3 regions of the Actinoplanes subglobosus genome follow, and region 1 is predicted to be linked to each of the others. Evidence: riboswitches for the same ligand, from Rfam matches in the RefSeq annotation. Region 1 holds a riboswitch; each other region holds the start of a gene.

Region 1 (3,201 bases):
TAGCGCGCCAGCAGCCGGTGCACGCCCGCGGTCACCGCGGTCAGCGCGTTCGCCCCGAGCCACGGGTAGGCGGCGTGCGCGGTCCGGCCGGACGCGGTGAGCCGGGCCCGGGCGATCCCCTTCGACTCGGTGACCACCCGCAGCCCGCTCTGCTCGCCGATGACCACGAACCCGGCCCGGACACCCTGCGCCACCTGATGCCCGGTGCCGTCGAAGCCGCCCACCTCCTCGTCGGTGACCAGCTGCAGCGCGAGCCCGTAGGGCAGGCCGGCGGCCAGGTCCCGGAAGACCCGGGTCATCACGAGGGCGGCCGCCTTCATGTCGTGGGCGCCGCGGCCGTAGAGGCGGTCGCCGTCGAGCCGCGGGACGAACTGATGCGGCTCACCGGGCACCACGTCCAGGTGCGCGTTGAGGATCACCCGGGGTGGGCCGGTCCGTCCGGGGACGGTCAGCAGGGCGCTCGGTTTACCGCGGGACTCGAATCGCCGTACCACGAAATCGGGGCCGGCGACCGTGAGCAGCAGGTCGAGCGCACGCCGCAGCTCGTCCGGCCGGTCCGCGGTCGAGCGGATCGCGATCAGCTCCGCGAGCTCCTCCATGGACGGACTCTACGACGGAATCCGCTCGCCCGCCTCGACCGCGATCGGCAGCCTGTTGCCGGCCGGCGGCAGCGGGCAGGTCGCGAAGTCGACGTACGCGCACGGCAGGTTCGTGGCCCGGTTGAAGTCGATCGTGACCGTGCCGTCGGCGGCCGGCGGCGCCACCGACAGGCTCCGGTTGGCGGCGTAGGTGGTCAGCCCCGAGGTCGCGTCGGTGAACAGCACGGACAGCGAGCCCGGCGTGCTCCCGTTGAACGCGATCAGCGACAACGACTCGCCGCCGGCCTCGAACTCGACCCGCCCCGGCGACTCGTAGACGTGCTCGATGCCCTCGGCCACCGATCCCACGGTGTACTCCCGCGGCTCGTCGAACGGCACGTACCGCCCGGTCACCGCCCACTTCTCGTCGGCCGGGTAGGCGGGCGTGCCGGTGTAGGCGGTGAGCAGCGGGCTCCGCGGGCTGCGCGGCCGCACCACGTCGTAGCCGCCGCGCCGGGCGATCTCGATGTGCACGTCACCGTGCTCCACGATCACGTCTCCGCGCTCCTCGATCGGCGCGAACGTGTGCGTGCCGGTGATCGTGCCGGTGGCGGTGGTCAGCGACTCACCCTCGGCCAGGACGACGGTGACCCCGGACGGCCCGGTGCTCCACGCGCCGGGGGCGTCGTCGATGCGCTGCGGCGTCTCGGTGAGCCAGTGCAGGCCGGTGATCGCGAGGAAGCCGTGCGGATCGGCGCGCCGCCCCTCGTGCTCGGTGTGCCATTGGTCCCACTGCTGCTGGAACGAGGTCGTCATGACAGATGACTTTAATCCCTACTTCGAGCATGGGAAATGGACGGTGGACGTGACATCTGCTAACTTCGGCGGCAGGTCATGAGTGCCAGCACACAGCCCCGGCTTGCTGGCCGGCAACCCTTCCGTTCGCGACGGGGTGCCCCGGGTGAGGACCGGGCCGCTGCCATCCGGCAGCGGCAAACGGCGAACCCGTGGAGGCGCGGTCATGCCATCTTCCTCTCTCGACGTCATCCCTTCCTCTCTCGACGTCATCCCTTCCTCACTTGAGGTCATCCCTTCCTCGCTTGAGGTCGTCTCGGACGGCAGCGACTTCGTCCACCTCGACTACGCGGCGTCGGCTCCCTGTGTGCGGGCGGCCGCCGACGCGGTCCAGGACCTCCTCCCGCGGTACGGCAGCGTCCACCGCGGCACCGGGGTGCGCTCCCAGACGTCCACCCTCGCCTACGAGCTGGCCCGCGACGTGGTGGCCGAGTTCGTCGGCGCCCGTCCCGGCGACACCGTGATCTTCACCCGCAACACCACCGACGCCCTCAACCTGCTGGCCCGGGCTCTGCCACCGGGCACCACCACCGTGCAGTTCGACGGCGAGCACCACGCCAACCTGCTGCCCTGGCCGAACCCGCTGCGCCTGGCCACCCCGTCGTCGCCGGGCGAGGCGGTCACCGCGCTCAAGACGGCGCTCGACGGGCTGACCGGCCCGGTCGTGGTCACCGTCACCGGGGCGAGCAACGTCACCGGCGAGGTGTGGCCGGTACGGGAGCTCGCCGACGTGGCGCACTCCTACGGCGCCCGGGTGGTCGTCGACGCCGCCCAGCTCGCCCCGCACGTGCCCGTCGACCTCGACGACCTGGGTGCCGACTATCTCGCGTTCTCCGGACACAAGCTGTACGCGCCGTTCGGTGCCGGGGTGCTCGCCGGGCGCTCCGACTGGCTGGACGCGGCGGAGCCGTACCTCGCCGGTGGTGGCGCGAGTGCCGCCGTCGGTGACCGTCCCGGGGACCTGACCTGGGCGACCGGCCCGGCCCGGCACGAGGGCGGCACCCCGAACCTGCTCGGCGCGGTGGCGATCGCCGCGGTCTGCGAGGCGCTCACCGAGGCCGGCCGGAGCACCCTGCGCGACCACGAGCAGCGGCTGCTGGCCCGGCTCCGCGCCGGGCTGGCCGGCGTGCCCGGCGCCACCGAGGTGAGCCTGTTCGGCCCGGACCACCCGCGGGTCGGCATCGTGTCGCTGGCGCTGTCCGGCCACGACCCGGCCGAGGTGGCCCGGCGGCTGGGCCGCGACCACGGCATCGGTGTCCGGGCCGGCCAGTTCTGTGCCCACCCGCTGGTCCGCCGCCTGACCGGGGCGGACCGGACCGGCGCGTGCGGCGACGGCGTGCCCGGCCTGCTGCGGATCAGCTTCGGCCTGGGCAGCACCACCGGTGACGTGGACCGGATCGTCGCGGCGCTGGCCGGGGTGCTCGGCACGGATCGCACCTGACCTACAACCCGGCCGTTCCTGTGATCCACACCCCGGGCGGCCGATGCTGCGTTCGTGGTGACGTGGATGGCGAGGCTCCGCGACCGGCTTCCGACCGGCGGGAGGCTCAGCGACGAGGATTGGGCCGGCCGGCACCGGCTGCTGACGGTGCTGCTGGCCGTCTGCATGGTGCTGCTCACCGTGTTCGGTGTGCTCCGGGACGCCGAGGCCGGCGATCTCCTGATCACCGACGGCATGGTGCTGACCAGCCTGGTCGTCGCCACCCTGCCGCGTAACCGGCGGGTCCGGTCGCTGGCGGTGGCACTCGGCTACGTGGCCGCCAGCGGT
Region 2 (3,201 bases), on a different contig from region 1:
GAGAGCGGCGCGAAGAGAGCAACGCGAAGGCGGGCGACGCGAAGGCGGGCGACGCGAAGGCGGGCGACGCGAAGAGGGGCGACGCGAAGAGGGGCGACGCGAAGAGGGGCGACGCGAAGAGGGGCGACGCGAAGAGGGGCGACGCGAAGAGGGGCGACGCGAAGTTGGGCGGCCAACGCAGGTGACCGAGGCCGACGGAGGGCGATCGAGGGGGGTAACGGCTTGGGCCGCATTCAGCCCGGCGGTCGCGGATCGGTCCTGCACCGGGACCGCGTCGCGGGGACAGCCACGGGGCCGTTCACAGCCCGTACAAAAGTTAAGGTCTTGTTTCAGGGGTGGGTTTGATCTTTTTTGTTCGGACATAAGAAATTCATGAACGTCATCATCCGGTGACGTCCGGCTCCCGTAGATCTGTGTAGTCCGAATCGGACGACATGAAGGAGCCGATCATGCCCCTCTCCCCCCGCCCCCTGATGGCCGGCGTCACGGCCGCATTGATCACTATCGGTCTGATGGTCTCCCCCGCCCAGGCCGCCCCCACCGGGATCCCGTCGAAGTCGACGGCCCAGACCTACCTCAACGCGCTGACCGTCGCCGCCGAGGCGAACGCCAGCACCTACGACCGTGATCTGTTCCCGCACTGGATCACCATCTCCGGGACCTGCAACACCCGGGAGACGGTCCTGAAGCGGGACGGCACGAACGTCGTCGTCAGCTCGGCCTGCGCCGCCACCTCCGGCTCGTGGTACTCCCCCTACGACGGCGCCACCTGGACCGCGGCCTCCGACCTCGACATCGACCACGTGGTGCCGCTGGCCGAGGCGTGGCGTTCCGGCGCCAGCGCCTGGACCACCAGCAGGCGGCAGAGCTTCGCCAACGACCTGACCCGCCCGCAGCTGATCGCGGTCACCGACAACGTGAACCAGTCCAAGAGTGACCAGGACCCGTCCACCTGGCAGCCGTCGGTCAGCTCCTACCGCTGCACCTACTCCAAGATGTGGATCGCGGTGAAGTACTACTACTCGCTGACCCTGCAGTCCAGCGAGAAGACCGCCCTCCAGACCATGCTCAACACCTGCTCCAGCTGATCAGGTCCGCGGTCCGGAGGTCGCCCTCCGGACCGCGCCACCACCACCGGTCCATCGCGCCGCCCGGCCAGAGCGCCGTCACACCGGTGCGGATCGCCTCCCGGTCCCGGCCGGCGGGTCGCTCAGCCCCACCACGAGATCCGCCGCGGCACCGTCTTCCTCCCGGCCATCCAACCCCGTACCTCTCGTCGAGGTCGTTCTGGGGCACATGGACTACCGCGTTTCGGACAACCGATGTTCCAGGTAGGCCCGACATTCCGGCCATTCCTCGGCGACGACCGAGAACAGCGCCGAGTCCCGCAGCCGTCCGTCCTCCCCTGGCGCCCAGGACCGCGACCAGTTCCGCAGCACCCCCTCGAAGCGGGCGCCGACCCCGGCGATCGCCGACCGTGACCGGGCGTTGCGGGCGTCGGTGCTCAGGCCCACCCGGCGCACCGACCACCCCTCGAAAGCCTGCTTGAACAGCAGATACTTGGCCTCCAGGTTGATCCCGGAGCGCTGCGCGGACGCGGCCAGCCAGGTGAACCCGACGTCGATCGCGGTCAGCGGCTCACCTCGCGGATCCCAGTAGGCGGTGACCCCGACCGGGCGGCCGGTCCGCACGCTGACCTGCGCGTACGGCGACAGACCGGCTCGGGCGAGCTGCTCGTCGACATAGCGGACGGCGGTCGCGGCGGTCGGCACCCACGTCCAGTCGTATGAGTCGCGGGACTCCTCTGCGGCCGCGGCCAGACCGGCGGCGTGATGCGGGGCGAGCGGCTCCAGCCGGACGAGACGGCCGTACAGCACAGGATGATTCATGAGGGTCACCTCGGAAGGTCGCGGCTTGCCCGGCGCGGGACACGCCGGACCCGGTCATCACCCGGGGCACCCCGCCCACGAAGCGGAGGGTTGCCGGCCAGCGAGCCGGGGCTTGACGCTGGCGCTCATGACCTGCGCGCAACATATCACCGCGGACGGCCGCCGTGGGTCAGGCGGCGAGTGCCACCGCGGCCTCGTCGAGGAGGGGGACGGCGGAGGCGACGGCGGCGTTCACGACGAACGAGAACACCAGGCTGCGGCCGTCGGCGGCGGTGACGTAACCGGAGAGGGCGTTGACGCCGGTCAGCGTGCCGGTCTTGGCGCGGACATTGCCGGCCGCCGCGGTTCCGCGCATCCGGTTGCGCAGCGTGCCGCCGATCATCGGGTCCGGGTTGCCGGCGACCGGCAGCGCGGCGCGGAACGCCGGGAACCAGGTGCGGCGCTGCGCCTTCTCCAGCAGCGTGGTCACCTGCCCGGTGGTCAGCCAGTTGCGGCGGCTCAACCCTGATCCGTCACCCATGGTGAGCAGCCTGGTGTCGACGCCGAGGCGGCCGAGGGCGCTGGTCGCGGCGGTGAGGCCGGTCGGCCAGTTTCCCGGCCTCGCCGGATCGGCAGCCCGTGACATCGCCTTGACCAGCAGTTCGGCGATGCCGTTGTTGGACAGCTTGAGGAACGGCGGCAGGATCTCGCTGAGCGGCCGGGACGACTGGGCGGTCACCGCCCGGGTGCCGGCGGGCACGGTTCCCCGGAGGGTACGCCCGGAGATCGTCACACCGTGTCGCCGGAGTGCCGCCGTGAACAGTCCGGCGGTCATCGCCGCCGGATCGGGCACCGACACCAGTGCCGTGCCCGACCGGCCCGCCCCGATCGCACCACTGACGGTGACGGTCCTCGTGCCGTGCACGCGTACCGCGGTGACGGCGTCGCCGCTGCCCCGGGTGGCGGCACGGTTGACGACCCGGATGCTGCCGGCCGGTGGCCAGACCCGTACGGCGGGCCTGCTCCCGGCCACTCCCCGGTACCGGATCTCGACGGCGGCGGTGTCGAACCGGCCGTTCGCGGCGAACGTCAGCGCCGAGACGGGGGCCGTGTACGCGGACGTCTCGTCCTGCCACGACCAGTCCAGCCCGAGCGGCACCCGGTCGAACCACGAGTCGTCGACGATCAGCCGGGCGTACCGCTTGGTCGTGCCCCGGGCCACCGCCGCGGCGAGCCGGTCGATCCGGGTGTACGTCAGCGTCGGATCGCCCTGTCCCCGCAGGTAGAGGTCCTTTCCGCGGCCCCGGACGCTGGTGCGGAACCGGTAGCCCGG
Region 3 (3,201 bases), on a different contig from region 1:
TGGGGTATCGCGTTCCTCCGGTTCACCCGCAAGGACGTCACGTCCTGACGTGCAATCGAGTTGACGGCCGGGCGGCCGCGCGATGGCATGGCGGTCGTGACGGCTGACTTCGCGATCCGCCCGGCCCGCCCCGACGACGCCGCGGGGGCGGTCGCCCTCCGCTCCGTGGTCCATCCCTATCTGGTCCGGGGCGAGGCGGCCACCCGCCGCATGTTCGCCGAGCCACCACCCGACGGGGACCGGATCTTCCTGGTGGCCGAGAGGGACGGCGGGATCGTCGGCTTCACCTCGGCGTTCCGGGACACCCGCTCGGCCGATTCCGGGTTCGGCCGGGTCGCTCTGCACGTGCACCCGCGGCACCGCGGCCGGGGTCTCGGTGCCGCCCTGCTCGGCGAGGCGGTCGGCCACCTGCGGTCGGTCGGGGTCCGGCGGGCGAGCAGCTGGGCCGCCCCGGACGCGGTCCGGTTCGCCCGCGCCCACGGGTTCGAGCCGTCCCGCGAGATGCGCTTCTCGGCCCTGGACCTGACCGGGTTCGGCGATCGGCCGTTCGTGCCGGCGCCACCCGGGATCCAGGTGGTGCGGCTGCGTGAGGTGGCGGAGGAGGCGTTGTACGCGGCGGACGTGGCGGCCGCGACCGACGAGCCCGGTGAGACCCCGCCGCAGCCCACGCCGTACCCGTTGTGGCGTTATGAGATCTGGGACGAACCGGGTCTGGACCGTGACGCCAGCACCGCCGCCGTCGCGGGCGGGGAGATCGTGTCGTTCTCGCTGGTCCTGCGCGACGGCGACCGGATGTGGTCGGACATGACCGCCACCGTCCCGGCACGTCGCGGCCAGGGGCTGGCCCGGCTGGTGAAGACGGCGGCACTGCGGCGTGCCGCGGCCTCCGGGGTACGCGCCGCCTTCACCAGCAACGACGAGGAGAACAAGCCGATGCTCGCGGTCAACGAGAGTCTTGGCTACCGCCCGGTGGCCACCCAGATCTCCTGCCTCGCCGAGTTCTGAAGGGTGTTCGCTCACACCTCGGGAACTTCGTGTGGCGTACGCGGGATCTCGTCGTAAGGTGTTGGAAACAACTGAATACCTCATCCAGAGGGGCAGAGGGATACGGCCCGACGAAGCCCCGGCAACCACCGCACAGCGATTCTCGATGACGAGCCGCGTGTGGCAGGTGCTAATTCCGTCCCCGTTCCGGCAGGTCGCCGCGGGGAAAGATGAGAGGAAACTCTAATGACGTCTGTCGTCGACGCGCCCTCGCACACCTCCGCCTCGCCCGCTCGTGGCCTGATCTGCCGCGCCTGCAGCGCCGAGTACCCTCTGGCCGCGCAGCACGCCTGTTACGAGTGTTTCGGCCCGCTCGAGGTCGCCTACGACGAGGCGGCGCTCGCGCGGGTGACCCGGGCCCAGATCGAGGCGGGCCCGCAGAACATCTGGCGTTACGCGGCTCTGCTGCCGGCCGGCCAGGACCCGGCGACCCGGGTGACCCTCGACCCGGGCCTGACCCCGCTGGTCGCCGCCCCGCAGCTGGCCGCGGCGGTCGGCATCGAGGCTCCGCTCTACGTCAAGGACGACTCGCAGAACCCGACGCACTCGTTCAAGGACCGGGTCGTCTCGGTGGCCCTGACCGCCGCCAAGGAGCTGGGCTTCAACCGCTTCTCCTGCGCCTCGACCGGCAACCTGGCCAACTCGGTCGCCGCCCACGCGGCCCGGGCCGGTGTCCCGAGCATCGTCTTCATCCCGGCCGACCTCGAGCCCGGCAAGATCATCACCACCGCGGTGTACGGCGGCGAGCTCGTCGCCATCGAGGGCTCCTACGACGACGTGAACCGGCTGTGCAGCGAGCTCGTGGAGACCGACGAGTTCGAGGACACCGCGTTCGTGAACGTGAACGTCCGCCCGTTCTACGCCGAGGGGTCCAAGACTCTGGGCTACGAGGTCGCCGAGCAGCTCGGCTGGCGCATCCCGGCCCAGGTGGTCATCCCGATGGCCTCCGGTGAGCTGCTCACCAAGGTGGACAAGGCGTTCAGCGAGCTGGTCGAGATCGGACTGGCCGAGGCCCCGGAGGGCGGCTGGACCGTGTTCGGCGCCCAGTCCGAGGGCTGCAACCCGATCGCTGTCGCCCTGCATGCCGACACCGACGTGATCACCCCGGTGAAGCCGACCGGCATCGCCAAGTCGCTCAACATCGGTGACCCGGCCGCCGGGCCGTACGCGATCGAGGCCGTCCGCCGCACCGGCGGCTGGATGGACTACGCGAACGACGACGAGATCCGTGCGGGCATCCGGCTGCTGGCCGAGACGACCGGCATCTTCGCCGAGACCGCCGGCGGCACCACCGTCGCGGTGCTCAAGAAGCTCGTGGCGAGCGGCAAGCTCGACCCCACGAAGGAGACGGTCGTCTACAACACCGGCGAGGGCCTGAAGACGCTCGACGCGGTCGCCGGCCAGGTTGGACCGACCCACACGATCAAGCCGTCGCTGCGCGGCGCCCGGGAGGCCGGCCTGCTCGGCTGACCCTGTTCCGGGTCGTCCGAGCAGACGGGCGAAGGTCACCAATTCGTGACCAACTCTCACTGACCGTCACCGGCGATCAGCCGGTTGTCAGAATTACCTCCTCCGAGGACTTGCACTCCGATCTCCGGATGGGCAGGATGCTCTCTGCGGGAGGACGCGACGCCGTACGAGGCCCCTCACCAGAGCTTGGCGACAATCTCCGAGGGTCCCAACGATCCAGCGCTGACCCAAACGGCTACGTGCCCGGAGGCGTTGTGCGTCCGTCCTCCCGACCAACTTCCTTTCGCAGCAGCCTGACGACCCACGGCCGCAGCGGGAGATCGAGCGGGTAATGCCCGTCGGCCAGGCCCGCGTTCCTCTCGAACCAGTTGCGCACCCCGTAGGACGTGGTCAGCGCGATCGACCAGCCACACGCGACCCAGTAGGCGGGCCAGAAGAGCGGGCCGAAGAACGCGTACTGGCTCGCGTGCCGGGACTCGTGCGTGAACAGCCGCAGTCGCTCCTCGGCGAGCAGCCACTCGGCGGACCGGTTCGTGATGATCACCGAGCCGACCGTGAAGCACGAGCCGGCCGGCATCCGGAACCGGAAGTTCTCCGCGATCAGCACCCCGTGCCGGCCCCGCCGGACCTTCGTGCCGGTACCGAGGGCCAGCAGCAGACCGACGAGGGTCGTCCCGTTCACCGCGG

Evidence for each region. Region 1 has a riboswitch for S-adenosylmethionine ahead of ACFO0C_RS31195 (aminotransferase class V-fold PLP-dependent enzyme). Riboswitches for the same ligand answer to the same signal wherever they lie in the genome.
Region 2: it holds a riboswitch for S-adenosylmethionine, as region 1 does, so the genes downstream of both, ACFO0C_RS42090 (GNAT family N-acetyltransferase) here and ACFO0C_RS31195 (aminotransferase class V-fold PLP-dependent enzyme) in region 1, are expected to answer to the same signal.
Region 3: it holds a riboswitch for S-adenosylmethionine, as region 1 does, so the genes downstream of both, thrC (threonine synthase) here and ACFO0C_RS31195 (aminotransferase class V-fold PLP-dependent enzyme) in region 1, are expected to answer to the same signal.

Annotation. Positions count from the first base shown of each region.
Region 1 is NZ_JBHSBL010000020.1:434,876-438,076, forward strand. It holds gene ACFO0C_RS31185 (M20 family metallopeptidase) at 1-599, opposite strand, end outside; gene ACFO0C_RS31190 (DUF1684 domain-containing protein) at 609-1,394, opposite strand; SAM riboswitch class IV at 1,469-1,583, shown strand; gene ACFO0C_RS31195 (aminotransferase class V-fold PLP-dependent enzyme) at 1,600-2,874, shown strand; gene ACFO0C_RS31200 (putative bifunctional diguanylate cyclase/phosphodiesterase) at 2,941-3,201, shown strand, end outside.
Region 2 is NZ_JBHSBL010000028.1:374,976-378,176, reverse strand. It holds gene ACFO0C_RS42095 (GmrSD restriction endonuclease domain-containing protein) at 474-1,088, shown strand; gene ACFO0C_RS42090 (GNAT family N-acetyltransferase) at 1,302-1,889, opposite strand; SAM riboswitch class IV at 1,906-2,022, opposite strand; gene dacB (D-alanyl-D-alanine carboxypeptidase/D-alanyl-D-alanine endopeptidase) at 2,059-3,201, opposite strand, start outside.
Region 3 is NZ_JBHSBL010000017.1:418,835-422,035, forward strand. It holds gene ACFO0C_RS19815 (ABC transporter permease) at 1-48, shown strand, start outside; gene ACFO0C_RS19820 (GNAT family N-acetyltransferase) at 97-1,005, shown strand; SAM riboswitch class I at 1,083-1,221, shown strand; gene thrC (threonine synthase) at 1,231-2,514, shown strand; gene ACFO0C_RS19830 (hypothetical protein) at 2,750-3,201, opposite strand, start outside.